DNA from 3 places in the Nocardia sp. SSK8 genome. Region 3 is predicted to be linked to each of the others. Evidence: riboswitches for the same ligand, from Rfam matches in the RefSeq annotation. Region 3 holds a riboswitch; each other region holds the start of a gene.
The links. Region 3 has a riboswitch for cobalamin ahead of WA675_RS05240 (ABC transporter substrate-binding protein). Riboswitches for the same ligand answer to the same signal wherever they lie in the genome.
Positions count from the first base shown of each region.

Region 1: another riboswitch for cobalamin. It lies ahead of WA675_RS06170 (ABC transporter substrate-binding protein); the one in region 3 lies ahead of WA675_RS05240 (ABC transporter substrate-binding protein).
Region 2: another riboswitch for cobalamin. It lies ahead of metE (5-methyltetrahydropteroyltriglutamate--homocysteine S-methyltransferase); the one in region 3 lies ahead of WA675_RS05240 (ABC transporter substrate-binding protein).

Region 1 is NZ_JBAGKD010000002.1:581,274-591,185, reverse strand. It holds gene pepN (aminopeptidase N) at 1-1,409, opposite strand, end outside; gene WA675_RS06190 (ABC transporter ATP-binding protein) at 1,391-2,971, opposite strand; gene WA675_RS06185 (ABC transporter permease) at 2,964-3,788, opposite strand; gene WA675_RS06180 (ABC transporter permease) at 3,785-4,756, opposite strand; gene WA675_RS06175 (class I SAM-dependent methyltransferase) at 4,762-5,523, opposite strand; gene WA675_RS06170 (ABC transporter substrate-binding protein) at 5,520-7,049, opposite strand; cobalamin riboswitch at 7,158-7,288, opposite strand; gene WA675_RS06165 (hypothetical protein) at 7,414-8,064, opposite strand; gene cydB (cytochrome d ubiquinol oxidase subunit II) at 8,314-9,345, opposite strand; gene WA675_RS06155 (cytochrome ubiquinol oxidase subunit I) at 9,355-9,912, opposite strand, start outside.
Region 2 is NZ_JBAGKD010000001.1:471,906-481,817, forward strand. It holds gene WA675_RS02140 (short-chain fatty acyl-CoA regulator family protein) at 1-397, opposite strand, end outside; gene metE (5-methyltetrahydropteroyltriglutamate--homocysteine S-methyltransferase) at 629-2,893, opposite strand; cobalamin riboswitch at 3,042-3,244, opposite strand; gene WA675_RS02150 (pyruvate carboxylase) at 3,528-6,926, shown strand; gene rsmD (16S rRNA (guanine(966)-N(2))-methyltransferase RsmD) at 6,923-7,486, shown strand; gene coaD (pantetheine-phosphate adenylyltransferase) at 7,490-7,975, shown strand; gene WA675_RS02165 (GtrA family protein) at 8,123-8,641, opposite strand; gene WA675_RS02170 (DivIVA domain-containing protein) at 8,893-9,666, shown strand; gene WA675_RS02175 (YceD family protein) at 9,754-9,912, shown strand, end outside.
Region 3 is NZ_JBAGKD010000002.1:385,918-395,829, reverse strand. It holds gene WA675_RS05270 (TerD family protein) at 1-122, opposite strand, end outside; gene WA675_RS05265 (haloalkane dehalogenase) at 240-1,100, shown strand; gene WA675_RS05260 ((2Fe-2S) ferredoxin domain-containing protein) at 1,140-1,754, opposite strand; gene WA675_RS05255 (ABC transporter ATP-binding protein) at 1,751-2,539, opposite strand; gene WA675_RS05250 (FecCD family ABC transporter permease) at 2,536-3,603, opposite strand; gene WA675_RS05245 (FecCD family ABC transporter permease) at 3,600-4,598, opposite strand; gene WA675_RS05240 (ABC transporter substrate-binding protein) at 4,595-5,632, opposite strand; cobalamin riboswitch at 5,662-5,853, opposite strand; gene WA675_RS05235 (TerD family protein) at 5,900-7,246, opposite strand; gene WA675_RS05230 (glucosyl-3-phosphoglycerate synthase) at 7,477-8,352, shown strand; gene WA675_RS05225 (ATP-binding cassette domain-containing protein) at 8,414-9,912, opposite strand, start outside.

The sequences.
Region 1 (9,912 bases), 200 kb from region 3:
AGGCGGTGCGGGCGCGGGTCGGTCTGCACGATGGCGTCGCCGTCGAGGGTGAGGGTGGACATACCGGTGGTCTGCAGCCACGCGGCGGCCCAGCCGGTCAGGTCGCGGCCCGATTCGGCCGACAGTTCGGTGAGCAGGTCGGCCAGGGTCGTATTGCCGAAGGCATGGGTGCGGAAGTAGCGGCGCGCCCCGGCGAAGAACGCGTCCCGCCCGACATAGGCGACCAGCTGCTTGAGCACGCTGGCGCCCTTGGCGTAGGTGATGCCGTCGAAGTTGAGTTTGGCGGCCTCGAGATCGGTGATGTCGGCGACGATGGGGTGCGTGGTGGGGAGCTGGTCCTGCGAATACGCCCACGCCTTGCGCCGATTGGCGAACGCGACCCAGGCGTCGGACCATTCCGTGGCCTCGGCACTGGCCAGCGCGCCCATGTAGTCGGCGAAGGATTCCTTGAGCCACAGGTCGTCCCACCAGACCATGGTCACCAGATCGCCGAACCACATGTGCGCCATCTCGTGCAGGATGGTGTTGGCCCGGGCCTCGTACTGGGCGGCGGTGGCCGCGCCCCGGAAGACGTAGGCCTCGGTGAAGGTGACCAGGCCGGGGTTCTCCATGGCGCCGAGGTTGTATTCGGGCACGAACACCTGGTCGTATTTGCCCCACGGGTACGGGTAGGCGAAGTGCTCGGCGAAGAAATCGAGGCCCTGCTTCGTGACGGTGAGGATCGTGTCCGCGTCGAGGTGCCGGGCCAGCGACGCACGGCACAGCACACCGAGGTCGACGGTGAGATCCTCACGCGTCCAGACGGATTCGACGCGGTGGTACGGTCCGGCGGCGATGGCGGTGAGGTAGGTCGAGATCGGCAGGGTGGGGGAGAACTCGGCGCGCTGGGTCGCGCCCAGGGGTTCGACGGTGGCCGCGGGTCGGTTCGACAGCACCTCCCACCCGGTGGGCGCGGTGACCACGAAGGTGAAGGGCGCCTTCATATCCGGCTGTTCGAAGCAGGCGAACACGCGGCGGGCGTCGGCGGGCTCGTACTGGGTGTAGAGGTAGGTGGCGCCGTCGACGGGGTCCAGGAACCGGTGCAGGCCCTCGCCGGAGCGGCTGTAGGCGGCGGTGGCCCGTACGACGACCTCGTTGGTGGCGGCCAGGCCGTCGAGGGTCAGGCGCGCGCCGTCATAGTCGACGGCGAGCTCGCGGCCGTTGAGGGTCACCGCGTCGACGGACGGGCCGAGGAAATCGAGCCAGGTCCGCGCGGTGGTGGCGTCGAAACGCACGGTCGTGGTGGTGGGGAAGCCCGGACGGTCCTGGTCCGGGGCGCCGGAGAGGTCGAGTTCGACCCGGTAGTCGCGGACGGTGACCGCGGCCGAACGCGCGGCGGTCTCGGAGCGGGTCAGGTTCGCGGTATCCACGCCTCGATCCTGCCAGCCGGGGCGGGCGCGCGGTCCCCGACCGGGTGCACTCCGGCCAGGATGGGGGCCACCGGCGGCGCCAGCACCTGGGTCGGGGTGCCGATCTCGGTGATCCGCCCGGCATCCAGGACGGCGACGCGGTCGGCGCGGGCGAACAGGGCGGGCAGATCGTGGCTGATGAGCAGGATCGCGGCTCCGGTGCGCCGCTGGTAGGTATCGAGGTGGTCCAGAATCCGCTGGGCCAGCGGGAGATCCAGCGCGGTGGTGATCTCGTCGCAGACGAGCACGCGTGGGTGCGCGCCGAGTGCCCGGGCCAGGGCGGCACGCTGGAGCTGGCCGCCCGACAGCCCGGCCGGGTAGCGGCGGGCCTGGTCACCGTCGACGCCGAGCTCGTCCAGAAGTGCCAGGGCCTCGACCCGCGCCTCGGTCTTGCTCAGCCCGCGCAGCCGGACCGCGGTGGCGGCAACCTGATCGAGGACGGTCCGGCGCGGATCGAGGGAGGCCGCCGACTCCTGCCAGACGTACTGCACCGCACCGATCTGCTCCCGTGAACGCCGGTGCAACGAGGGCAAGAGGTGCGCGCCGAGCCGGATCTCGCCGCGATCAGGCCGGGCGAGCCCGGCGATGACGCGGCCGAGCGTGGACTTCCCCGCCCCCGACATCCCGATCAGTCCGAGCAGTTCGCCGTCGTGCACGTCGAGATCGATCGCGTCCAGAATGGACGAACTCCGTTGGTAGACCGAGACTTCCCGTACCCGAAGGACCGGTGTGATCGGCGGCCGTGTGTGGTCGGCCGGGCCCGCGGTGCATTCTCGCGTACGTACGGCCGGTGCGGTCGGTGTGTGGTCGACCGGGGCTGTGTGAGTGGGTAGCTCGCCGGTGGAGTGGAGGCGGCCTGCCTGTATGAAAAGGGTGCGGTCACTGAGCATCTCGACGGCGGCGGCATCGTGGGTGACGAGCACGATCGCGGTGCCCGATTGTGCCAGTGCGGCGAGCCCGGCCAGGAGGTCGGCGCGGGCGATCGGGTCCAGGCCGACGGTGGGTTCGTCGACCACGAGCACGTCCGGGTCGAAGGTGAGCACCTGGGCCAGTGCGAGGCGGGCGCGTTCGCCGCCGGAGAATTCGAAGGGGTATTTGCGCAGGAGTGGGCCCAGGGTGTCCGGGGTGACCGGGAAGGCGGCCGCGGTCAGGGTGGCGGCGAGGTGGCGGCGCCGGTCCGCGCGGCCGGGGCGCGCGAGACCGCTTCTGCGAGCGCGCAATCGGTGCAGTTCGCGCAGCGCGGTGCCGATGCGGCGGGCCGGATTCAAGGTCGCGGCGGCGTCCTGGGGGAGGTAGCCGATCCGGAGGTCGTCGCGGTGGTCGATCCGTCCGGACACGGTGATTCCGGCGGCGGTGCTGTTTGCCAGGGCGGTGGCGATGGTGGTCTTGCCCGCGCCCGACGGGCCGAACAGGGTCACGATCTGCCCGGCGTGGAGATCGAGGTCGATCTCGTCGACGAGGACGGACGTCCCGGCGCTGACCCGCAGACCGCGCACCCGCAGCAGCGGTTCGGGCTCAGACATGGCGGCCCGTCGCGGCGAGGCGGCGCGCGGACAGGGTGCGCGGGTCGGCGAGCAGATCGTCGCAGAGCAGGTTGATGCCCACGATCAGCAGCACGATCAGCCCGGCGGGCAGCGCCACCGACCACGGCGCGATGGTCAGCGCGTCCTTGTTGGCCGCCACGGACACGGCCCAGTCGGTGGAGGTGGTGTCGAAGCCGAGCCCCAGGAAATTGGCCGAGGCCAGGAAGTAGACCGCGGCGGTGAAACGCAGGGCGAGATCGGCGGCGATCGGGCGGGCCAGCGTGCCCGCGGCGTAGTTGCCGTAGCGGAACGCGCGCGACTCGCCCTGCATCCGCAGGGCGTCCATGACGGGGCTGCGCACGGTGCCGCGCGCGGCCATCCGTACGAAACGGGCGATCGGGGCGAGCAACGCGAGGCCGATCGCGCAGGCGATCGCCACCGCCGACCCGCGGGTGCGCAGCGCGGCCACCATGATGATGAGCAGCGACGGCAGGCACAGCAGCACATCCATCGGCCGCATGAGCAGTTCGTCGACCCAGGCGCGCGGGGTCGCCGCCGCGGCGATCCCGATCACCGACCCGACCAGATAGGCGACCAGCACGGTCACCGCGGCGACCAGCAGGAAAGTCCGGCCACCGGTGAGGGCCGCCGCCAGGACGTCGCGCCCGAGCCGGTCGGTGCCGAACGGCGACCACTCCGACGGCCCGAACGGCGCCTGCCGGTGCGCGGGCGCCCACCGGGCGACGACCGGGCCGACGAAGGCCACCAGCAGCGGGACCAGCACGAAGCTCGCGTAGACGACGCGGCGCGGGGTCATCGCCGGGCTCCCTCGGCCGAGCGGGGCACCATGCGCTGCCCGAGCAGGTCGATCACGGTATTGATGGCGATGGCGAGCACGCCGGTGATCGCGACGATGGCCAGGATCACCGGGTCGTCGCGATTGCCGATGGCGCCGATGAGCGCCGAGGCGATACCGGGCACCACGAACACCGCCTCCACGATCAGCACGCCCGAGAGCAGACCGTCGCCGGTGCGGCCGAGTTCCTGCATGGCGGGTGCGAGGGCATTGGGTGCCACATGCCGGGCCAGCAGCGAGATCCGGCCGACACCGAGGCGGCGGGCCTGCGCGATATAGGGCTGGTCGTGCACATCGATCACCCCGGCCCGCACCAGCCGGGCCAGCGGGGCGGCGACCCGGGCGACCATCACCACCAGCGGCAGGACGAGATACTCCGGCCGGTCCAGCAGGTCGTCGAGATCGGTGCCGAGGAAGGTGGCGGGCAGCAGATCCAGCTCGAGCGCGACATAGCTGACCAGCAGCACCGCCAGCACGAAATCGGGGATGGAGTCCAGGGCGATCCCGACCGTGGTGATGATCCGGTCGCACCAGGACCCGGGCCGCAGCCCGGCCGCGAACCCGGCGGTGACGGCGACCGGGACCAGCAGCAGCACCGCCAGCCCGGCCAGCAGCGCGGTGGTGCGGAACGGATCGGCGATCACGCTGACGACGCTGTGCCCGTTCGCGTACGAGACGCCGAAATCGCCGGTGAGCGCGCCACCGAGCCAGTCGACGAAGCGCTCGACCGGGGCCACGTCCAAGCCCATCAGCTCGCGCGCCGCCGCCCGCTGATCGGCACCCAGCACATCGTTGCTCTGCACATCGGCCGCGTCACCGGGCAGCAGCAGCGACAGCGCGAACACCAGCACCACCAGGACGCCGAGCTGCCCGGCCCCGATGACCGTGCGGCGCAGCAGGAACCGGGCGAACGGGCTCGACTCGCGCACCGGCGCTACCGGATACCGACCACGACACGGTCGTCGCCGTACTGCCACACCGTTCCGGCCTCGGCGAAGCCTGCCGCCCTGGCGAAGCCGACGTAATCGTGCACGGTCGGCTTGTCGTGCACCGTGTGCTCGAATCCGCCGTCGCGCACCCGCACCAGCTCGGCCAGCTCGGGAGCCTGCGCGACCGCGTCCCACCACTGGGCCCAGTCCTCGGCCTCGGCCGTGCCCTGCCGCCGGGCCCGCCGGACGGTCATGGCCTTGCCCAGTGCGTCCAGCCGCGTCCCGTCCCGGCCTTCGTAGAGGTGATCGCCGTCGATGAACAGCCCGCCCGGCTCGAGGGCCGCCGCACAGGTCCGGATGAGCTGGCGCAACGGTTCCCGGTTCATCCAATGCAGCGCCGTGGTGCTGACGAACGCGTCGGGTTCGCGGTCCAGGTCGAGGGCCTCCAGCCAGCCGTCCGCGCGCAGATCGGCGGCGACCGTGCGGAACCGGGACGAGCCCAGCGCGAGGTCGGCCAGGCCCAGCAGCAGCGGGTCGGCGTCGACTCCGACCACCCGGGCGGCGGGGAACCGGTCCAGCAGGCGCTGGGCCAGCGTGCCCGGGCCCACGCCGAGGTCGACGATCAGCAGGTCGTCGCGGTCGCGCAGCTCGTCGAGCACATCGCCGATCACCTCGAAACGCTGCTCGCGATCGGGCATGTAGTGCTCCTGCTGACGATCCCAGCGCTCGATCCAGTACCGCGCCCGCGCCGCGTCCAGGCCGGTCATCGGGGGCTCACCCGGTCGAAGCGGGCCCAGCCGTGCGAGTTCGGCACGGCCGCGGGCAGCTGCGCGAAGCGGTCACGCGCGGCGCTGTTCCACGGCGTGGTGCCGAAGAACACGAATCCGCCCCGGTCGTGCAGGATCTCGTGCATCGTCCGGTAGATCGCGGCCCGGTCCTGCTCGCCCGGCGTGGCCTGCGCCTTGGCGTAGAGGGCGTCGAACTCCCGGTCCGACCACTTGGTGCGGTTCTGCGGCGAGTCGCTGAGCAGGCGCGAGGCGAAGTGGTTCGGGATCGCCAGCGGACCGGACTGGCCCATGGTGAGCTGCCCGGTCGACAGCGCGTCGGTGTAGTAGGTGTCCTTCGACCCGAGCACCACATTCACCCGCACGCCGCAGCGACCCGCGTGCTCGGCGAAAAGCCGCGCGGCTTCGACGAATCCGTGCGCGACCGGCGCGGTGAACAGGTCGAACGACAGGTCGCGCACCCCGGCGCGCCGCAACAGCCTGCCCACCTCGTCGGGGTCGTAGGTGTGCTGCGGCAGATCCGCGTAGTACTGGAACCCCTTGCCGAACACATCGTTGGACACCTCGCCCTGACCCTCCAGGGCGACCTTGACCAGCTCGTCGCGGTCGAGCATCCGCATGACGGCCCGGCGCACATCGGGATTGTCGAACGGCGCGCGATCGGTCTTCATGGCGAAGAAGTAGATCCCGCTGTTCGGGGTCGCCGCGAGGGACAGGCCGCGCCTGCCCTGCAAGGTCCGGGCGGCAGCGGGGGTGAGATTGTCGGCGTAGTCGATCTCGCCGCTCTGCACCGCCGACAGGCGCGCGTCGGACTCGGCGCTCACGATCCGCAACCGGCGGATCGCCGGGGCACCGTCCCAGTAGTGCTCGTTGGCGGTGGCGACGAACTGCTTTCCGGCCTCGAAGGATTCGAAGACGAACGGGCCGGTGCCCACCGGCCGGTCGAAATCGGTGGCGCCGTTCTGCACGATCTTGGTCCCGTACGCCGACAGGGCGATCAGGAACTCGAACGACGGCTCGGTGAGGGCCAGCTCGACGGTGTGGGCGTCGACGGCGCGGCTCTGTCGCAGATCGAGGTTCGCCAGCGCGGACGCGGCGATGAACGGGCGGCGCTGCGGCGGGCCGAGCACCCGCGAGAACGTGTAGAGCACATCCTCGGCGGTGAACGCCTGCCCGTCGTGCCAGCGCGCGTCGCGCAGCGCGATCCGCCACCGGGTGCCGTCGGCATTCGGTTCGGCGTCGACGGCCAGGCGGGGGATCGGGGTCATCGTCTCGTCGATCTCGAAGAGCCCGTCGTAGACGGACTTCATCCGGGCCTCGTCGATGAACAGCGTGTTCACCCCCGGATCGATGCCCTCGCCCGCGCCCGAACCCTGGAAGGCCGCGGTGAAGGTGTCGACCGCACCCTCGCCGTCGGCCGAGGACCGGGTGCACCCGGTCAGGGCGGCGCCCGCGGCGAGCGCGCCACCGAGCAGGAAGGTCCTGCGACGCAGCGTCGAGGACGGCATGTGCGGCTCCTATCGCGTGTTGCTCTCACGCGATGAGGACATGCGGAAACAGGCCCCCGGAGGTGGCTCGATCCGGCGCGTCGATCAATACCCACGTGATCACGACCGTTGGTCACTTCTGCGTCCGCAGGTATCTGGCTTCGGCTCGGACGAGCCTCACAGTTGCGGGACAGCCCCGGACTCGCACCGGTCTTCCCTGCGGACAGCCGACATCCTACGCATACGCCGTCGCCGGACGGTGTGCGCCGATCCCCGCTGCGGCCCTGTGCCATTCGCCGCCGCCGCGCTGTCCCGGTGTCCTTCCCCAGGCCCGGTAATTGTTCGCGCCGTCGCGGGTATCGAATTGCGGAGGAATAGCTGAATATCAAATAGGCGGCAATCCCTCCTCGACGAGTTGATCGTGGATGACCGCCGCCATCTGCTCGGCCAGCGGATCCAGCGGTGACACCGGAATGGGCATCCCGTCGTCGGACTGGACCTGGATCAGCGCGCAGGCGAGTTCGGTGAAATCACAGGAACGGACGATGCCCCAGGTGCGCATCACCACCATTTCGGTGGCGGGGGCGATGGTCACCGAACGGCTGCGCCAGCGTTGCGGCGCGGGCGCGCTGCGGCGGCGTTTCCGGGTCGCCTCCGCGGCGGTGGCGGCGTGCCGTTCGGCGATGAGCGCCGGGGGAATATGGGCGTAGAGGTTGTCGCACAGCACCGCCGAGCGGGCGTCGGCCCTGGCCAACGCGGTGAGCTTGCCCAATGGCATGGCATCGCCGGGGATAGCCCAGCCGTAGGCGGCTTTCCAGCGGTCGACGAGATCGTCGAGCACGACGGATTCGAAGGTGGTGATGCGGGCGGTCAATTCGACGGATTCCTCGTCGATACTCGCGTGCCGTTGCGCGGGGGTCAGGTGGTGGTCGATCAGCCATTCGGTCCGGATTCTCGTCACCTCCCGCCACACGTGCAGGTCGATCGCGCGCGTGCGGGATCGTTCGTCGTGCTCGTCGCGATGTGATCGGGTCATTGCGCGCATCCCTTCATCGTGCTGCGCGGCCGCGGGATCCCGTCGGCGGGGAATTCGGCCGTCAACCGGTGATTGTTGTGCGGAGCCGGGTTTCACCTTTCGCTCAATTGCGCCGAAGCTGATTTCGATCCGACTCTATCGGCACGATTGCGCGTTCGGCTATGACCACGCATGGATAGTCGCCAAATATTTGCCACCCAGTTTTTCGGCGGGTGCTCGGCGAATTGCCGGGCGAATGTCGCGGCGCGCTCAGCGCGGGGGTTCGGACAGTGGCAGACCGGTCGGCGCCGGAATGTGCTCGACGGTCAGCCGCTTGCGGAACACCCAGTAGGTCCAGCCCTGGTACACCAGCACCACCGGCGTCGCCAGCACGGCCGCCCAGCTCATCACCTGCAGGGTGTAGTGGCTCGACGAGGCGTTGTCGATGGTGAGGTCGTAGAGCGGGCTGAGGGTGGAGGGCATGACGTTCGGGTACAGCGAGCCGACCAGCAGCACGGTCGCCGACATGACGGTGAGCGTGGTGCCGACGAAGGCCCAGCCGTCGCGGCTCGCCGCCGTGGCGGCCCCGGCCAGCACGAGCCCGGCCACCGCCACGCCCAGCGCCGCCCAGGTCCAGCCGGAGCCGTAGGCGAGCTGGGTCCACAACCCGAACGCGCCGACGATCACCACCGCCGGGCCGAACAGCACGCGGACGGTCTTCCTGGCGTCGGCGCGGACCTCGCCGCCGGTCTTGAGGGTCAGGAAGATCGCGCCGTGCAGGGCGAACAGGATCGCGGTGGTCACGCCGCCGAGCAGCGCGTAGGGACTGAGTAGATCCCACACCGAGCCGACGATCTGGCGGTCGGCGTCGAGCGGCACCCCGCGCACCAGATTGGCGAAGACCCAGCCCCAGGCCAGTGCCGGGATCCAGGACCCGATGCCGATGCCGATATCGCACCAGGCCCGCCAGGTCGGATCGTTGATCTTGGCGCGGTACTCGATCGCGCATACCCGCAGGATCAGCGCCACCAGCAACAGCAGCAGCGCCAGATAGAAGCCGGAGAACATGCTCGCGTACCACTCCGGGAACGCCGCGAACAACGCACCACCCGCGGTGATCAGCCAGACCTCGTTGCCGTCCCAGACCGGGCCGATGGTGTTGAGCACGACCCGCCGCCGGATATCGGAGCCCTTGCCCAGGATCGGCATCAGCATGCCGACACCGAAGTCGAAGCCCTCGAGCACGAAGTAGCCGGTGAACAGGACACCGACGAGCACGAACCAGAACTGTTGCAGGCTCATTCCGGGCTCCTAGTACGCGAACGACAGGGGCTCGACGGGTTCGGCGCGATGTCGCCCACCACCACCGCCACCGTCGTCGGGTTCGTCGTGCTCGGCGGGCATCGGGTCCGGCCCGGCGACGATATAGCGGTGCATGAGGTAGTACCAGACGACCGCCAGCGCGCCGTAGAGCAGCGTGAACACGATCAGGGAGAACACCACCGTGCCGGGGGCGTGGTCGGAGACGCCCTGCGCCACCGTCATCCGGATGGTGCGGTCGCCGGTCAGGTTCGGCACCACCACCCAGGGCTGACGGCCCATCTCGGTGAACACCCAGCCCGCGCTGTTGGCCAGGAACGGGGTCGGGATGGCCAGCAGACTCAGCCAGGCGAACCAGCGTTTGTCCGGCACCCGGCCACCGCGGGTCAGCCAGAACCCGGCGATGAGCAGCAGCACCGAACCGGCCAGCAGGCCGACCATCGCGCGGAACGACCAGTAGGTGACGAACAGATTGGGCCGGTAGTCGCCGGGCCCGTACTGCTCGACATAGGACCGTTGCAGATCCTCCACGCCCTGCAGGGTGACCCC
Region 2 (9,912 bases), on a different contig from region 3:
GAGTGTCCACCCGCGAGGACAGCAGGTCGAGCTGATCGGTGGCCGCGCGCAGCCGCCGGTGCATGGCGATGACGATGCGCGCCACCTCCGGCAGTCGCGTCGCCAGTTCCTCGACCTCGGTGATCGGCGCGGTATCGCCGCCGCCCGCCGCTTCGACGAGGACCTCGTGCAGATCCGAGACCAGGCGCGCGTCGGAGTCGGCGGCGAAGAACTGGACGTCCAGGTCGAAGGTCGAGTTCAGTTTCAGCAGAACGGGAATGGTGAGCGGGCGCTGATCGCGCTCGAGCTGGTTGAGATAGCTGGGTGACAGATCCAGCGATTTCGCCAGCGCGGCCTGGGTCATCCGCCGTTCTTCGCGCAGCCGTCGTAGCCTGGCCCCCGCGTACATCTTCCGCACGCCGAAGATCCTAACTCTCAGGGTTCGCAACGTTTGCTGAAAGTGGCGATTACCTCGGGAGATGTCCAGTCCAGCAAGGGATTTTATCTGTTACTACCCGTGCGTAACGTGCGAAGGGCCGCGGGACGCTTCGATCTCCCCCTCATGAAGACCGAAACGCCCTGCGGCCGGACGCGCTGTCCCGGGTGGGAATACCCGCCCGGGACAGCGATTTACCAGGGATTCACCCGTTTACCGCAGAGCGGTGGCCGCGGTCACCAGGTTGCGCAGCGAGGCCTCGACCTCGACCGGGCCGCGGGTCTTGAGACCGCAGTCCGGGTTCACCCAAAGGCGCTCGGCGGGCACGGCTTTGAGCGCCGCGGCCAGCGAGGTGGTGATCTCCTCCACCGAGGGCACGCGCGGGGAGTGGATGTCGTAGACGCCCGGACCGACACCGAGCGCGAAGCCCGCCGCGTTCAGATCGTCGAGGACCTCCATGTGCGACCGCGCCGCCTCGATCGAGGTGACATCGGCGTCCAGGCCCGCGATGGCCGAGATGACCTCGCCGAATTCCGAGTAGCACAGGTGGGTGTGCACCTGGGTGGTGTCGGCGACACCGGCGGTCGAGAGGCGGAACGAGTCCACCGACCACCGCAGGTAGGCGGGCTGGTCGGCCGCGCGCAGCGGCAGCAGCTCGCGCAGGGCGGGCTCGTCGACCTGGATGACCCGGGTGCCCTGCGCCTCCAGGTCCACCGTCTCGTCGCGGATGGCGAGGGCGACCTGGCGGGCCGATTCGCCCAGCGGCTGGTCGTCGCGCACGAACGACCAGGCCAGAATGGTGACCGGGCCGGTGAGCATGCCCTTGACCGGCTTGGTGGTCAGCGACTGGGCGTAGCCGATCCACGACAGGGTCATCGGCTCGGGCCGGGAGACGTCACCGAACAGGATCGGCGGGCGCACGCAGCGGGTGCCGTAGGACTGCACCCAGCCGTTCTCGGTGGCGGCGAAACCATCGAGGAGCTCGGCGAAGTACTGCACCATGTCGTTGCGCTCGGGCTCGCCGTGCACCAGCACGTCCAGGCCCAGCTTCTCCTGCAGGGTGATCACGTCGGCGATCTCGGCCCGCATCCGGCGCACGTATTCGGCCTCGTCGATCTCACCCTTGCGCAGCGCCGCCCGGGCCAGGCGGATGGCCGAGGTCTGCGGGTAGGAGCCGATGGTGGTGGTCGGCAGCAGCGGCAGATCGAGGTGCTCGCGCTGCAGGGCGCGGCGCTCGTCGGCGGGCAGACGGGTCAGGTCGGCCTCGTCGAGGGCGGCGAGGCGGGCCCGAACCTGCTCGACGTGCAGGCGCGGATCGGTGCGCCGCGACTCGGCGGCGTCGCGCGCGGCGGCCAGTTCGGCGGCCACGGCGTCGGTGCCGGTGGTGAGCGCGGTCGCCAGCACCCGCACCTCGGCGACCTTCTCGGCGCCGAAGGCCAGCCACGAGCGCAGCCGCTCGTCCAGGCCGGTCTCGGGGGTCAGCGAGTACGGCACGTGCAGCAGCGAGGACGAGCTGGACACGGCCACCGAGCCCGCGCTGCCCAGCAGGGTGCCCAGGGTGCTCAGCGCGGCGTCGAGATCGGTGCGCCAGATATTGCGGCCGTCGACGACGCCCGCCACGACCAGCTTGTTCGCCAGCGCGGGCAGCGCGGCGAGATCGGCCACCCGGGTGCCCGCGGTGAAGTCGACGGCCACGCCCTCGATGTCGGTGGCGGCCAGCGCGCCCAGGGCGGCGTCGGGGTGCCCGAAGTAGGTGGCGACCAGGATCGCCGGGCGCTGCGGCACCGCCGCGAGCTTCGTGTAGGTGTCGCGCACGAGGGCGACCTCGGCGTCGGTGAGGTCGGTGACCAGCACCGGCTCGTCGATCTGCACCCACTGCGCGCCCGCGTCGGCGAGCTGGGTCAGCAGGTCGCTGTAGCGGGCGACCAGCTCGGGCAACCGGTCCAGGGCCGCGCCGTCGGCGGTCTTGGCCAGCTTCAGGAAGGTGATCGGGCCGACCACCACCGGGCGGGCGGGGACGTCCAGCTCGATCGCCTCGGCCAGCTCGGCGAGCAGCTTCTCGGGGTTGAGCGAGAAGACGGTCGCGGCGTCGATCTCGGGGACCAGGTAGTGGTAGTTGGTGTCGAACCACTTGGTCATCTCGAGCGGGGCGACGGTGTCGGTGCCGCGCGCGGCCGCGAAGTAGCGGTCCAGCGGGTCCTCGATCCCGGCCACCCGCGGCGGCAGGGCGCCGAGCAGGACGGCGGTGTCGAGCACCTGGTCGTAGTAGGAGAAGGTGCCCACCGGCACCGAGTCCAGGCCCGCCTCGCGGAGCGCGAGCAGCTGGGCGCGGCGCAGCTCCCGGCCGACGGTGTGCAGGTGGCCCGCGTCGGCGCGGCTCGCCCAGTAGGCCTCGGTCGCGCGCTTGAGTTCCCGGTTCGGGCCCACCCGGGGCAGACCGAGAACCGTTGCGGTGAAAGGAGTGTGCGAAACAGTCACGGAAGTTTCTCCAGTGCGGTACGGACGGCCCTCACCATGCGGGCAGACGCCAACCGCCGGACTGTCGACCGGTCGTGCGGGGCACGGTCGGTGTTGGTCTGTGGGTGGTCCGCGCGCCCGATCCACGAGGCGGTGGCCGCCGGATACGGCGTATCCGGCACAGTCGGCAGGTCTTCGGACTCGCGGGCACCGGTCGTGTGTGTCGACCGACCTACTGGCCGTCGCTTCCCAGACACGGGGTCCAGTGCGTGATGACGGCGGTCGTTCCTGCATACCGCTGCGGGACAGTCCCGGATTCTCACCGGGTTCCCTCTCACCCGGCGCCGGAGAACCGGCGGCGGGCTTCGACACCGGCGCGGGAGGTCGGGGCTCCGACTCTTCCACCGCGCAGGCGAACCAGCTGCGCCCACCAGCATAGGGGGTCGCGGCCCCGCGCTCACCCGGACGTCCGGAACAGGGGCCTGACCTGCGTGTCGGGGGACCCGCCGCCGACCGCACCGGCCCCGGCCCCGCACGGTGAGATGTGACGGCCCGATTACCGCGACTTCGCAGGTCGGGGGGCATCGGGTGTGAAGATCATGGCGAAGTCACCTGGCGTGCCGAACCCCGCTCACGCGCCGGGTACCGTAGGCCAATGTTCTCGAAAGTCTTGGTCGCCAATCGCGGCGAGATCGCCATCCGCGCCTTCCGCGCCGCCTACGAACTAGGCATCGGAACGGTCGCGGTGTTCCCGTATGAGGATCGCAACTCCGTGCACCGCCTCAAGGCGGCCGAGTCGTATCAGATCGGTGAGGAAGGTCACCCCGTGCGGGCCTACCTCTCGATCGAGGCGATCGTCGAGGCGGCCAAGTCGGCCGGTGCCGACGCGATCTACCCGGGATACGGCTTCCTGTCGGAGAATCCCGATCTGGCCGCGGCCTGTGCGCGCGAGGGCATCACCTTCATCGGCCCCTCGGCCGAGGTGCTCGAGATGGCGGGCAACAAGGCCACCGCGATCGAGGCCGCGCGGACCGCGGGCCTGCCGGTGCTGAAGTCCAGTGAGCCCTCGGCCGATATCGAGGCGCTGCTGGCAGCCTCCACCGAGCTCGAGTACCCGATCTTCGTCAAGGCCGTGGCCGGTGGTGGTGGCCGTGGCATGCGCCGGGTCGCCGCGCCCGAGCAGCTGCGCGAGTCGATCGAAGCGGCCTCGCGCGAGGCCGAATCGGCCTTCGGTGACCCGACGGTATTCCTCGAGCAGGCCGTGGTGAACCCGCGCCACATCGAGGTGCAGATCCTGGCCGACCAGCACGGCAATGTCATGCACCTGTTCGAGCGCGACTGTTCGGTGCAGCGCCGCCACCAGAAGGTGATCGAGCTCGCCCCCGCGCCGAACCTCGATCCCGCACTGCGCGAACGCATCTGCGCCGACGCGGTGGCCTTCGCCCGCCAGATCGGCTACAGCTGCGCGGGCACGGTGGAGTTCCTGCTCGACGAGCGCGGCAACCACGTGTTCATCGAGATGAACCCGCGCATCCAGGTCGAGCACACGGTGACCGAGGAGATCACCGATGTGGACCTGGTGCAGGCCCAGATGCGCATCGCGGCGGGCGAGACCCTGGCCGACCTGGGCCTGAGCCAGGACACCGTGTCGATTCGCGGCGCGGCGCTGCAGTGCCGGATCACCACCGAGGACCCGGCCAACGGCTTCCGTCCCGACACCGGCCGCATCACCGCCTACCGCACGCCCGGCGGTGCCGGTATCCGTCTCGACGGCGGCGCGAACCTGGGTGCCGAGATCGGCGCCTACTTCGACTCCATGCTGGTCAAGCTCACCTGCCGCGGCCGCGACCTGCCCGCCGCCGCCGCCCGCGCCCAGCGCGCGCTGGCCGAGTTCCGCATCCGTGGCGTGACGACCAATATCCCGTTCCTGCTCGCGGTGCTCGACGACCCCGATTTCCAGGCGGGCCGGGTCACCACCTCGTTCATCGACGAGCGCCCGCAGCTGCTCACCTCGCGCGCCTCGGCCGACCGTGGCACCAAGATCCTGAGCTACCTCGCCGACGTGACCGTCAACAAGCCGCACGGCGAGCGCCCGACCACGGTGTACCCGTACGACAAGCTGCCCGCCCTGGATATGACGCTGCCGCCCCCGGACGGGTCGCGTCAGCGCCTGCTCACCCTCGGGCCCGAGGGTTTCGCGCGGTCGCTGCGCGAGCAGAAGGCACTCGGCGTCACCGACACCACCTTCCGTGACGCGCACCAGTCGCTGCTGGCGACCCGCGTGCGCACCAACGGTCTGCTCGGTGTGGCCGGGCACGTCGCGCGGCTGACGCCCGAGCTGCTCTCGATCGAGGCGTGGGGTGGTGCGACTTACGATGTGGCACTGCGCTTCCTGCACGAGGACCCGTGGGAGCGCCTCGCCGCGCTGCGCGAGGCCGTGCCGAACATCTGCCTGCAGATGCTGCTGCGCGGGCGCAACACCGTCGGGTACACCCCGTACCCGGAGCAGGTCACCCGCGCGTTCGTCTCCGAGGCGGCGACCACCGGGATCGATATCTTCCGGATCTTCGACGCGCTCAACAATGTCGACCAGATGCGCCCGGCCATCGACGCCGTGCGCGAAACCGGGACCGCCGTCGCGGAAGTCGCGCTGAGTTACACCGGTGATCTGCTCGACCCGAACGAGCAGCTCTACACCCTCGACTACTACCTGAAGCTGGCCGAACAGATCGTCGACGCGGGCGCGCACGTGCTGGCGATCAAGGACATGGCCGGACTGCTTCGTGCCCCGTCGGCGGCGAAACTGGTGACGGCGCTGCGCAGCAACTTCGATCTGCCGGTGCATGTGCACACCCATGACACCCCGGGTGGTCAGCTGGCCACCTACCTGGCCGCGTGGCAGGCGGGGGCGGACGCGGTCGACGGTGCTTCGGCCGCCATGGCGGGTACTACGTCGCAGCCCGCGCTCTCGGCGATTGTCGCGGCGACCGCGCACACCGAGCGTGACACCGGCTTGAACCTGCAGAACGTCTGCGATCTGGAGCCGTACTGGGAGGCGCTGCGCAAGGTGTACGCGCCGTTCGAGTCGGGTCTGCCCGCGCCGACCGGGCGTGTGTACACCCACGAGATCCCGGGTGGTCAGCTGTCGAACCTGCGTCAGCAGGCCATCGCGCTCGGGCTGGGTGACCGGTTCGAGGAGGTCGAGGCCAAGTACGCGGCGGCCGACCGGCTGCTCGGTCGCCTGATCAAGGTGACCCCGTCATCGAAGGTCGTCGGTGACCTCGCGCTGGCGCTGGTCGGTTCCGGGGTCGAGATCGAGGACTTCGCCGCCGACCCGGGCCGTTACGACATCCCGGATTCGGTGATCGGCTTCCTGCGCGGCGAACTCGGCACCCCGGCCGGTGGCTGGCCGGAACCGTTCCGCAGCAAGGCCCTCGCGGGGCGCAACGAGCCCAAGCCCGAGGTTCCGCTGACCCCGGCCGATCAGAAGGGTCTCGACGGTTCCTCGCTGGAGCGTCGCGACACCCTCAACCGGCTGCTGTTCCCCGGCCCGGCCGCCGAATTCCGCACCCACCGCGAGAAGTACGGCGACACCACCGGGCTGTCGGAGAACCAGTTCTTCTACGGCCTGCGCCGCGGTGAGGAACACCGGGTCCAGCTGGAGAAGGGCGTCACCCTGCTCATCGGCCTGGAGGCCATCTCCGAACCGGACGAGAAGGGCATGCGCACGGTCATGTGCATCATGAACGGGCAGTTGCGCCCGATCGCGGTGCGGGACCGCTCGATCGCCTCGGAGGTCCCGGTCGCGGAGAAGGCCGACAAGAACAACCCCGGCCATATCGCCGCGCCGTTCGCCGGTGTGGTCACCCTGGCCGTGGCCGAGGGCGACGAGATCCACGCGGGCGACACCATCGGCACCATCGAGGCCATGAAGATGGAAGCCGCCATCACCGCGCCGCGCGGAGGCGTGGTCGGCCGCATCGCCACCGCCAAGGTGCAGCAGGTCGAGGGCGGCGACCTGCTGGTGGAACTGGCTGCGCGCGAGTCGGAATGACCCGCATCGTCGCAGGAACGGCCGGCGGGCGGCGCCTGAAGGTGCCGCCCGCCGGGACCCGGCCCACCTCGGACCGGGTGCGCGAGGCGCTGTTCAGCGCCATCGACGCCCGCCTCGACCTCGACGGCACGCGCGTGCTCGACCTCTACGCGGGGTCGGGCGCGCTCGGCCTGGAGGCACTCTCGCGCGGCGCCGCGCACGCGCTGCTGGTCGAGGCCGATCGCAAGGCCGCCGCGGTGGTCCGCGCCAATATCGCCGACCTCGGCCTGCCCGGCGCCGAACTGCGCCTGGGCAGCGTGGGCACCGTGCTCGCCCACCCCGCCCCCGAGGCCTACGACGTGGTCTTCGCCGACCCGCCCTACGACCTGAGCACCACCGACGTCACCGCCGACCTCGCCGCCCTGGCCACCAACGGCTGGCTCGCTCCCGAGGCCCTGGTGATCGTGGAACGCTCCATCCGCTCACCCGAAATCGCTTGGCCCGCAGGCTATGCGCCATTGAAGACCCGCAAGTACGGGGAGACCAGAATCGAGCTCGCCGAATTCGGTGCTAGCGTCTGAGTCATGGCTGCAGCACTGTGCCCCGGCTCCTTCGACCCGGTCACCAACGGTCACCTCGACGTGTTCACGCGCGCGGCCGCGCAGTTCGACGAGGTGATCATCACTGTCAATGTGAACCCCAAGAAGCAGGGGATGTTCACGGTCGAGGAGCGGATGGAGCTGCTGCGCGAGGCGGTTCAGCACCTGCCCAATGTGCGGGTGGCGTCCTGGCAGGGGCTGACCGTCGACTTCGCCAAGCAGGAGGGCGTGACGGCCATCGTCAAGGGGCTGCGCGACGCGGGGGACTTCGGCTACGAGCTGCAGATGGCGCAGATGAACCACAAGCTCGCCGGTGTCGACACCTTCTTCATCGCCACGAACCCCACGCTGAGCTTCCTGTCCAGCTCGCTGGTCAAGGAGGTCGCGACCTACGGCGGCGACGTCAGCGACATGCTGCCCCCGGCCGTGCACAAGCGACTCCTCGCCAAGATCGCCGAACGCACGGCCTGATCCAGCGAGAAGCCGAACGCACGGCCTGATTTAGCGAGCACATGGGTAACTCACCGGGCACGGGCTGACTGGACCAACCAGTTACCGCCGGCCGCCTGCGCGAGGTGCCACGCACCTGGGTCTGGCCAGAATTCCCGGAGAGGCGGATCAGAACAGGCCGCGCAGGGCGAGGAAGCGCAGGCCGCCGACGGCGGCGGTGATGCCGAGGACCACCAGGGCCTGGGCGGTGTCGCCGAGGCCGGGGGCCCACACGCCGATGGCGGCCAGGCCCGCGGTGGTGATGCCGAGGCCGAGCAGGGCCAGCCCGCCGCCCTCCCACTGCGCGGTGAACCAGCTGACCCGGTCGGTGGCGTGGAAGGTGAGCTGCCGGTGCAGCTCGTTGGCCAGCACCGTGCTCACGATCGAACCGACGACATTGGCGATCAGCGGCCCGACCCCGACCATGGCGAAGAACAGCAGCACGTAGGCGATATTGCTGGACCCGCCGACCAGCGCGAAGCGGATGAGCTGCGGCAGGGCGCGATCCCCGCGCAGGTAGCGCAGGGTCTTGTCCACGCGCGGGCGCACCGGAACCGGCGCCACCACCAGCGGCAGCGGGTTGGCGAAGGGGGTGAACATGCCCGCGACGTGCAGCACCGAGGGCCTCGGTGTTTCCAGGACGGTCATGTTTCGACTCCGATCACAAAGAACAGACGTCGAGAGGAACAACAGCGAACAGCGTGTGGTACTTCCCGGCGACAGCGTTGTCGTGCCCACTGATGGTAGCCGAAGTGGAGGGCTTCACTCCACTTGATCTCCGTGCGATCTAGGACACTGTCGCGACACACCGCGACGACATTCGGCACAGACGCCCGCGACGGGCACACTGGGCGACGGCGGTTGTGGTTTCGCCGTGAGTCCGCAGGAGGGTAGTGAGCATGTATCGCGTATTCGAAGCACTCGACGAACTGGTCGCCATCGTCGAAGAGGCGCGCGGCATCCCGCCGACCCGCAGCTGCATCGTGCCGCGCGGTGATGTCCTCGAACTGCTCGACGATGTCCGCGACGCCCTGCCCGGCGAGCTCGACGACGCCCAGGACGTCCTCGACCACCGCGACAAGATCGTCGGCGACGCCCGCAGCGGCGCCGAGGCCACCGTCACCGCGGCCGACGAGCAGGCCCGCACCACCGTCGAACAGGCCCGCACCGAGGCCGACCGCATCCTGGCCGACGCCAAGGCGCACGCCGACCGGATGGTCGCCGAGGCCACCGCGCACGCCGACCGGCTGGTCAGCACCGCCCAGGCCGAGGCCGACCAGATCGTCGCCGACGGCAATGCCGAGTACGACGAGCTCACCGGCCGCGCCCAGGTCGACGCCGATCGCGCCATCGAGTCCGGCAAGGCCTCCTATGAGCGCTCGGTCGCCGACGGCCAGGCCGAACAGGCTCGGCTGGTCTCGCAGACCGAGGTCGTGCGGGCCGCGCACACCGAATCGGCCCGGCTGATCGACACCGCTCAGGCCGAGGCCGATCGGGTCCGCGCCGAATGCGACGACTACGTCGACGAGCGGATGGGCGATCTCGACGGCAAGCTGGCCGCGCTGGAGGAGACGCTCGGCAGCACCCGGCGCACCATCACCCGCGGCCGCCAGCGCATGCGCGGCGCCGCCGCCGGGGACTACCCGGAATACGCCACCGAGCACCGCCGCTGAGCGCGGTGCGCGTTTTGGGTTCCGCCGGGGTCCTGCCGTACTGTTGAGTGGTTGCCCATCATCCCCTCGACGGTTAGTGAGTCAGTGATGTCCGCCGGTTCCGGTTCGTCCGCGCGTCCACGCAAGGCCAACGGCCCTGTGTCCGTCGCGGGTTTCGTGCTGGACGTCCGCAGTCTCGGCCGCAGGCCGGGAACCATGCGGGAGCTGCGTCGCACTGTCACCGACCACGAGCGGCTGGGTCTCGAC
Region 3 (9,912 bases):
GCCGCGACCGAGAGCACCCGGTGCTCGTGCGGCCGCAGCCCGGAGGTCTCGACGTCCACGACGGTGAACGCGCCGAACCCGGCCACCTGCTGTTGCTCGTCGTCCTGTGTCATCGCCCGCATGAGCTTCGCATCATAGACGGCGGCCGAAATGTTGCGGGCCACTTCATGATTCCCGGCACCGAACCGGTCTCCCGACATCGGTTAGGGTGCAGTGGGAAAGTCCGAGGGGGAGGTGCTGTGCTGATCGATTTCGTGCCCGACCAGACGCTGTATCCGTTCCGGTCGCGCTGGTTCGACGCCACCGCGGCGCGGGTGCACTACATCGACGAAGGATCGGGCCCGCCGATCCTGTTCTGTCACGGAGCTCCGGCGTGGAGCTTTCTGTACCGGCGCGTGATCACCGCGCTGCGTGACCGGTACCGGTGCATCGCCGTCGACTATCCGGGATTCGGATTGTCCGAACGCCCCGCCGCCTACAGGTACACCATCGCTGAGCACACCGCCGTCGTCGGCGAGCTCATCGATCACCTCGATCTCGACGGTTTCGTCGTGATGGGCCACGACTGGGGTGGGCCGATCGGCCTCGGCGCGGCGACCACCCGCGCCGACCGGGTACGCGGAATCGCCCTGGGCAATACCGCGCTCTGGCCGATCGAGGCGCCGGTCAACCGGGCATTCAGCCGGATCATGAGCAGCGCCTTGCTGCGGCGGCGCATTCTGGAACGCAACTTCCTCATCGAACGTGTCCTGCTGGGCGAGCTGGGCAGCATGCTCGGCACCGCCGAAGCCGACCACTACCGTGGCGTGCAATCCACCCCGGAGGCCCGGGCCGCCCTCGCGGTGACGCCCGGCCAGATCACCGCCGCCCGCCCACTCCTGGCCCGGCTCGAACACGACGTGCCCGCCCTGCTCGGCGACAAACCGGCGCTGGCGGTGTGGGGCATGAAGGACATGGTGTTCCGGCCGAAAGCCTGCCTGCCCCGGCTGCGCAGCGCCTTCGCCGACCTCGAGATCATCGAGTTCGCACAGGCCCGGCATTTCGTCCCGGAGTACGCACCCGCCGACATCGCGGCAGCGATCAGCCGACGATTCCCGTAGCGGCGCCGGACAACTCGATTCACGGAAACGCGAAGACGCTCAGGCCTCCTTTTCGGGCAGCGGTTCGAGGGCGTTCGTGTGCCACTGCCCGTCCGGGTAGGTGATGTAGAGCGGTCCCAGGTTGCACGGGTTGAGGCAGCCGGTGGGCGTGACCAGGGCGGTCGGGTGGTCGCGGCGGAGGGTGCGGTGGAGTTCGGCGGCGCCGTAGACGGTGCAGCGTGGACCGCGGCAGACCAGGATGTGGCTGGTGTGGTCGGGGATCCGGGACCAGGCCGGGCTGCGGAACGCGCGCGGACTGGCGGTGACCGGCTCCCCCTCGGCGCGCATCAGCGCGCGCACGACGTCGATGAAAGCCGGTGTGCTGTCGGCACCTTCGGTGACCCGAACATCGAGGTCGCGAGCCCGGGTCGCCTTCCAGTTGGCGACCGCGCGGGCGATCCAGGTCTCCAGATAGCGGTCGCGGGGCACGGCCAGCGGGATCAGGGTCACCGGGAGGTCGTCGCGGGCCGCGTCGTCGAGGACATCGTGGATGGTCGGCTCGCCCTGGTCGAGCAGGGCGTAGCCGATGCCGCAGGCCTCGGCGAGGGCGGTGACGGCGGGCAGGTCCACGCCCGACGGGGTGGGCCGGGCGACCAGGATGTGGCGGCGCGTCATCCGGCACGCACCGTGCGCCCGGCCGGAACCACCAGGGGCGTACCGGTCATCGGGTCGTCGATCACGGCGCACGCCACCCCGAACACCTCGGCGACGAGGTCCGGGCGCACGATCTCGGCGGGCGAACCCTGGGCGACCACCCGGCCGTCCTTCATGGCGACCAGGTGGTCGGCGTAGCGGGCGGCCAGGTTCAGATCGTGCAGTACGGCGATGATGGTGCGCGGCAACAGATTACGCAGGACGTCGAGCACATCGAGCTGGTGGGCCAGGTCGAGGAAGGTGGTCGGTTCGTCGAGCAGCATCACCTCCGGGTCCTGGGCGATGGCCAGGGCCAGCCACACCCGCTGCTTCTGGCCGCCCGAGAGCTGGTCGACGGTGCGCTCGACCAGGTCGAGGGTGTCGGTGGCGGTGAGTGCCGCGCGCACCGCGGCCTCGTCCTCGGCCGACCACTGCCGGAACCAGCGCTGATGCGGATGACGCCCACGCCCGACGAGGTCGCCGACGGTGATGCCGTCCGGCGCGACGGGCTGTTGCGGCAGCATGCCGACTCGGCGCGCCACCGTCCTGGCCTGCTGCGGGGCGATATCGGCACCGTCGAGCAGCACCGCGCCCGCGCTGGGCCGGAGCAGCCGGGCGAGCCCGCGCAGCAACGTCGACTTGCCGCAGCCGTTGCGGCCGACGATGACGGTGAAGCGCCCGGGCGGGAAGTCGACGGTGGCGTCGGTGACGATCGCGGTGTCGCCGTAGGCGAGGGTGAGGGCGTCGGTGGTGAGGTGTGCGGTCATCCAGCGTGTCCGATTCGGGTTGCGCGAGCGAGGAGGTAGACGAGGACCGGGGTGCCGAGCAGCGCGGTCACCACGCCGACCGGCAGTTCCGCCGGGAAGAGCCTGCGGGCCGCCAGATCGGCGGCGACGACCAGCAGTGCGCCCGCCGCCCCGGCAGGCGCGAGCCCGGCCCCGCGTTCGGCGAGCAGGCGCCGCACGATCTGCGGCGCGACCAGGGCGACGAAGGCGATCGGCCCGGCCGCGGCGGTGGCCAGGGTGGCGGCGGCCGCGGCGACGACGATGAGGACCGTGCGGTGCGGACCGCGCCTGCCCGCCAGGGAGTTCGCGAGTTCGTCGCCGAGCTCGAGCAGCGGCAGCGACCGGGCGCACACGATCAGCGCGGGCACCGCCACGGCGAGGGCCGTACCGGCGAACCAGACGTGCATCCAGTCGCGATTGGCGAGACTGCCGGTGAGCCACATGGCGGCCGTATGTGCCTGGTAGGCATCGACTCTGGTCAGCACGAAGGCAATGGCCGAGGACAGCATGGCCGTCACCCCGATGCCGACGAGCACGAGCCGGTAGCCGTCGAGACCGTCCTTGGTCGCCACCACGACGATCAGCACCATCGCGACGAAGGCCCCGCCCAGCGCGCCACCGACCAGCCACAGGCCGGTACCGCCGAGCACCGCGCTCACCACCAGCGCGCCCAGCGAGGCGCCCGCGTTGATCCCGATGATCTCCGGACTGACCAGCGGGTTCGTCGCGATGCGCTGGAGAACGACCCCCGCCAGGGCGAACGCCGCGCCCACGCACAGCCCGGTCAGCACGCGCGGCAGCCGGTCGGCGACGACCACGTCGTATTCGATGAGCGTGCCGCCGCCACCGAGCACACGCAGCACATCGGCGGTCGTCAGCGGATAGTGCCCGACGGTCAGCGACCACGCCCCCACCGCCAGCGCCGCCGCGGTGAACAGCACGGTCAGCAGCGCGGACCGGCGCTGGACCCGCAGGACCACCCGCCGTCCCGGCGAGCGCAGCAGCAGGGTGTCGCGGGGCAGGACACGGGGTTCGGTGATCGTCACAGCGTCGCCACCTTCCGGTTGCGCACCAGGTACAGGAAGAACGGCGCCCCGGCGAACGCGGTGACGATGCCGACCTGGATCTCCTGCGGCCGCACCGCCACCCGGCCGACAATGTCGGCGAGCAACAGCAGGGTGGGCCCGAACAGGGCCGACCAGGCCAGCACCCAGCGGTAATCGGGACCGCCGACCGCCCGGGCGATGTGCGGGACGACCAGGCCGACGAACGCGATCGGCCCCGCCACCGCCACCGCCGCGCCCGCGAGCAGCACGACCGCGCCCGCCCCGGTGACGCGCACGGCGACGAGCCGTGTCCCGAGCGTGCGGGCCATGTCGTCACCGATGGCGATGGCGTTCAACGGCCGGGCCACCGCCAGCGCCAGCACCGCGCCCACAGCGACGAACGGCGCGACCGCCCAGACGGATTCGCTCTCGGCGCGGGCCAGGGACCCGACTACCCAGAACCGGAAATTGTCGAAGGTGGTGCGGTCCAGCAGGGTGACGGCCGTGGTGATCGAGGCGCACAGGGCGGTGCAGGCGGCACCGGCCAGCGCCAGCTTCACCGGTGTCGCACCACCGAATCCCAGTGATCCCAGGGTGTAGACGAACGCGGCGGCCACCGCGGCACCGAGGAAGGCGAACCAGAGGAATCCCGAGGTTGTTGTCACGCCCAGGGTGCCCATGGCCAGCACGATGGCCAGCGAGGCCCCGGCATTGACACCCAGCAGTCCGGGACCGGCCAGCGGATTGCGGGTCAGGCCCTGCATCACCACGCCCGCCAGGGCGAGCGCCAGCCCAGCGAGCAGGCCAGCCACCGTGCGCGGCAGCCGGATGTAGCGGACGATCCGGTCGGTGTCGGTGCCGCGGAAGTCGGTGAACGCCGCGACCGCGTCGTCGAACGCGAGCGGGTGCGCGCCGATCAGCACCGAGGCCACACAGACAGCGGCGAGCGCGGCACCGGCCAGGAGCAGGCCGGTGCCGCGGACGGTGCGGGTCACCGGCCGAACAAGCCGGGGTGGATCAGCTCGGCGACCAGTTCTGTCGCGTGCGCGATCCGGACACCGGCGGCCCGGTCCGCGAACAGGAACGGATGCACCGCGTTCGCGCGCACGGCGGTCATGTTCGCGAAGGCCGGATTGCCGACGAGCTTGTCGACCTGTGGCTGGGCGTCGGCGCGGGTGTAGGCGGCATCGCAGCACTGGCTGGTCAGGATGATGTCGGGGTCGCGGGCGATGAGGGCTTCCGCGCCGATCGGCACATTGCGGCGCTCGGTGAGATCGGCGAAGGCGTTCACCCCACCGGCGGCCTCGATGATCTGGGTGATGAAATCGATCCCGCCCGCGACAGTGTAGGACCCGTCGTCCTTGGGTGTGACGACCGCGACCCGCGGCCGGGGCGCGGCGGCGACCTTCGCGCGCACCGCCGCGATCCGCGCGCTCAATTGTGTGACCACCTCGTCGGCACGCCCGGCCACACCCCACAGCGCACCCAGGTCGCGCAGGTCGGCGTAGACATTGTCGAAGCGCACGGTCTTCGGGTCGATGGCCTCGTCGGCCAGTCCGTCCGCGCTCGGGCACAGCGGGCTCAGCACCCAGGTCCGCACGCCGAGGTCGTGCAGGCTGCCGCGGGTGCCGACGCTGTTCTGCGCGGAGGCCGCGAAGACGCCGTTGTAACCCGAGAGCACGAAATCCGGCTTTTTCGCGAGCAGTTCGTCGCGGCTGGGCAGCTTCTGGACGTAGTCCGACTTCGCCTGCGCGTCACGGTATTCGGGCAGGACCGCCGCGTCGAGGAACGCCGTCTGCACCAGCCGGTCGGTGACGCCGAGGGCGTGCGCGATCTCGATCGAGGGCTGGTAGGCGGCGTAGATGCGCTGCGGCGGGGAGTCGACGGCGACATCGATGCCGCAGTTGGCGCGGGTGACGGCATTCGCGCCGGTGGTGGCCGGTGCGGGTGACGGCGCGCAGCCAGCGGCGACAACCGCGCAGGCGATCAGCGCGCCGGTCCGTAGGCGCGCGACAACAGAACAGCTCAAGGTGACGGCCTTCCAGGTCCTCGTGGAATGGGTACTTCGTGGCCGTGGCCGGTCTCCTGGCTGACGGGATGGCGCGCGCCGGTTCAGCCTTCCCAGGGCATGCCCCAGTGGCCCCGGACAGCATCAGCCGCCCGGATCGATCCGTCACTTCCCGATCACAGTGGCGAGGGCCGCACCGGTTTCGCACCGATTTCCCGAACACCACGGCTCGGGGACTGTACCAAGATCGGAAATCGGATGGTCGGGTCGGCTGGTCGAATTGTCCGATCAGCGGGGGTTCGGGCAGGTCCCCTCGTACCGGGTGAGGCCGAGGCCGTTCTTGCCCTTGCTGCGCCCGACCGGTCCGTTCTTGGCCGAGCGGACCCAGGCACCGCCGGTGTCGAGGACGGGCATGCGTTCGCTGAACGCGCGGCTGTAGCGGGTGGTGCCGTCGACGGTGAGAATGCCGTCGCGCACGTCGATGTGGGCGACGGTAGCCCAGAAGGAGTTCTTGCCGTTGCCGATCAGCACGGTGATCTGGTCGGCATCGGCGCCCGGCAGCCCGTCAGGTCCGGGGCGGCCGTAACGCACCCGCACGCGGGGGCGGCCGAAGGTATCGATGGCGCCCGCGCCGTTGTCGACGGACTGGTACACGTTGAGCAGCAGATCCCCGTTCTCGGTGGGGCGCACGATCACCTGTTCGGTGGCGGGGCGGCCGTGCGCGCCGGGGCCGCGGGAATCGCCCTGGTGGTGTAGGAACGGCCAGACGGCGAGATCGCCCTGGTGGCCCTTCTCGCCACTGATCACCACGTAGTCGCCGGTTATCTCGTTACGGCAGAAGAAATAGACGTCCAGATCGCCCTTGCCGTACCGGGTGACGCGGCCGTCGGGGGCGTAACTCGCACCGCGGCCGTCCCATTCGAGGCCGACGGTGAGGACGTAACCGGGGTCGCCTTTGCGCAGGTCGATGCTGGCGCGGCGGTCGGGTGTGTCCTTGGTGAGGACCACGTCGACCTTGCGCAGATCGATCTGGGGTGTAGCCGGAACCGGCGGTGGCGCAACAGGTTGCGAAGGCGCGGCGAGCTGCGGCGACGCGGCGGGTTGCGGCGACGCGACAACCTCAGTGGGATCCTCGTCGACGACGATCCCGTGTTCGGTCGCGAAGGCCGCGAGTCCCGCACTGTATCCCTGCCCGATCGCATCGAGCCGCCACCCGCCACCGCGCCGGTACAGCGCCACCGCCTGCAACACCGTCTCACTGGTCAGATCCGGCGGGGTGAAGGTCATCGACTCGCCCACCCCCGCGACGCTCACCCGCAATCCGCTGACCTCGCCGAACCGGATGCCCTGTGCCTCGGTACTGCCCGCGATCACCACCCGGTGGATGTCCGCGGGCAGCGCCGCGAGGTCCACCGACACCACCGCGTCGGACTCCATCCGCACCCCCGGCGCGACCGGATTGTTGAAGAACACGAAATCGGCGTCGGAGCGCACCGTCCCGTCGGCGGTCAGCAGCACCGCGGACACATCGACCGCCCCCGCCGGGTCGTCGAGGTCGAGCCGGATCGTGTACCGGTGCTCCCCCAGGTCGGTCTTTGATCCCTTGGCCACCTCGACCACCGTCGCCGCGCTCATGCCCCTACCTCCGTCGACCGGATGACCGCACCAGGCGGATTCGTTCGACAGGGTACCCGCGTCCCGCGTCCGGAGCGGGGTTCCGATCCGTCTCCGCCGACAACCCCACCGGCCCGAACAGCCCGTTCACCAGTCCGCACCACCACGGCGCCCGGCGATCTGTTGGCTCCGGTCACAGGATCCGCGGCGATCGGTGGCGAGGTGGGCCGGGCTGACGTTCACTGGTCGGCATGAACGTCCGTGAACTGATCGACCGCAAGGGCGGTCGCCGGATCTCGGTGGTGGTGCCCGCGCTCGACGACGAGGACACGGTCGCCGGAGTGGTCGCCTCGGTCCGCCCGCTGCTCGGCGGGCTGGTCGACGAACTGATCGTGCTCGACGCGGGCTCCACCGACCGCACCATCGCGCGAGCCAGGGCGGCGGGTGCCGCCGTCTACACCCGTGAGGAAGCATTGCCCGACATCGCCCCGCGCCCGGGCAAGGGCGAGGTGCTGTGGCGTTCGCTTGCCGTGTGCACCGGCGACCTGATCGTCTTCCTCGACGCCGATTTGGTGGAACCGGACCCGATGTTCGTGCCCACCCTGCTCGACCCGCTGCTCACCGACCCGGGCCTGGCCCTGGTGAAGGGCTATTACCGGCGACCGCTGGCCGGAGGCGTCGACCCCGACGGCGGCGGCCGGGTCACCCAGCTCGTCGCGCGGCCCCTGCTCACGGCCCTGGCGCCCGCGCTGGCCGAGATCGTGCACCCGCTCGGCGGTGAATACGCCGCCACCCGGAGCTTTCTCGGCGAGATCTCCTTCGCCAGCGGCTTCGGCGCCGAGATCGGCATCCTGCTCGACTGCTGGCAGCGGCGCGGCCTGTCCGCGATCACCCAGGTCGACCTGGGTGTCCGCGTGCACCGGCACCGCTCCACGCACGAGCTGGCGGTGATGAGCAGGCAGGTGGTGGCGACCCTGCTGGACCGGCTCGGCATCCGCGACTCCGGCATCGGGCTGGTGCAGTTCCTGCCCAGTGACGACGGCTGGCGCCGCACCCCCTCGGAGGTCAGCCTGACCGACCGCCCACCGATGGCCCGGCTCATCGCCACCCACCGCGACATCGCCTGACACACAACAAGCGCCGGTGCGGTCCCCAACGGGAACCGCACCGGCGCTCGGCGCGTGCGACCTAGGCGGCGACCAGACCGAAGTCCAGCTTCACCAGCTGATCGGCGCAGTCGAAGTAGCGGTCGTCGTGGGTGATCACGATGACCGTCTTGCCGCGCCGCTTCAGATCCGTGAGGATCTCGCGATAGAACACCTCACGGAAGCGCGGCTCCTGATCGGCGGCCCACTCGTCGAAGACGTAGATCTGGCGGTCTTCGAGGAGCGCGGTGAGCAGGGCGAGCCGCTTGCGCTGGCCCTGTGACAGATCCACCGTCGACAGCCGCCCGTCGCGCACGGTCACCTTGTGCGCGATCTGCAGCTCATCGAGGTAGCGCTGGACCTCCTCGTCGATCCCGGGCCGGTCGAAGCCCAGGTAGTCCTCGAACAGGTGGAAATCGGTGAACACCGCCGACGAATTCTGCCGGTACCACTCGATGTTGTCGTGGTCGATCCTCTCCCCGTTGAGCGACAACGACCCCGTGCGTGGCACATACAGACCGGTGATGAGCTTGGCCAGCGTCGACTTGCCGCTGCCGTTGCCACCGACGATGAACGAGATCTGCCCCGGCTCGAAGACCAGGTCGATCGGACCGAGCCGGAACCCGCTCTCCTCGCCCTCGTCGACACCGGGCGGCGGGCCCAGCGGCACCGGACGCACGTCCGTGGCACCGTGATCGACCCAGTTCTTGCCGTTGACATCCGGCCCGGCCGAGGGCCGCGCACCCGGATGCGCCGGATGATGCCCCGGATGCCCGTTCGCGCCGCGCGGCGGCGGTCCGGGACGCGGCGGCGGACCACCGAGCCCGGGCGGACCGGGCGGCGCGCCCGGCGGCGGCGGTACCGGTGACGGCGCCTCCGAGCGGTACACGTAGCTCACGCCCGCGAGTTCCAGCTTGGCCTCCCCCGCCGCCGGACGCTCGGTGAAGGGCAGCAGATCCTCGTTGTGCAGCGTCTCCATCGACAGGTTCATGCCGCGGATCTTGGCCAGCGCCACATCGCCACGCAGCAGGTCCGGGATGCGGTGCATGAAGTTCTGCATCGGCATCGCCAGGAACGTGGTGACCAGCACGTACCCGATCATGGTGTCGCGCGGCAGATTCAGCGCCGCCGCGATGACGAACAGGATCAGCGCCATGGTCGCCAGTTGCAGCGCCTGCCCGAACCCCTGCGCGTAGGAGAACTTCGAGCCCGCGTCGGTGTTCTGATCGCGCAGCGTGCCCGCCGAGCCGAGCAGATGCCGGTCCATGAAGTCCCGGCGACGGCCGCGGTGCAGCTTGAGTTCCTTGATGCCCAGGGTGACCGACTGGAACGAGCGCAGCAGCGCGTCCTCGTTCTCGCGGGCCTCCCGGTAGATCCGGCGCACCCGCTTGAGCACCATCTCCACGCAGGCGATGCCGATCAGCGTGCCCGCCACCGTCACCGCGAAGATCGGCCCCGACACGATGGCCAGGAACACGAAGCAGCCGACGATGGTCGCCACGTCGACACAGATCGACGGAATCGCGGTGACCGCCTGCGACA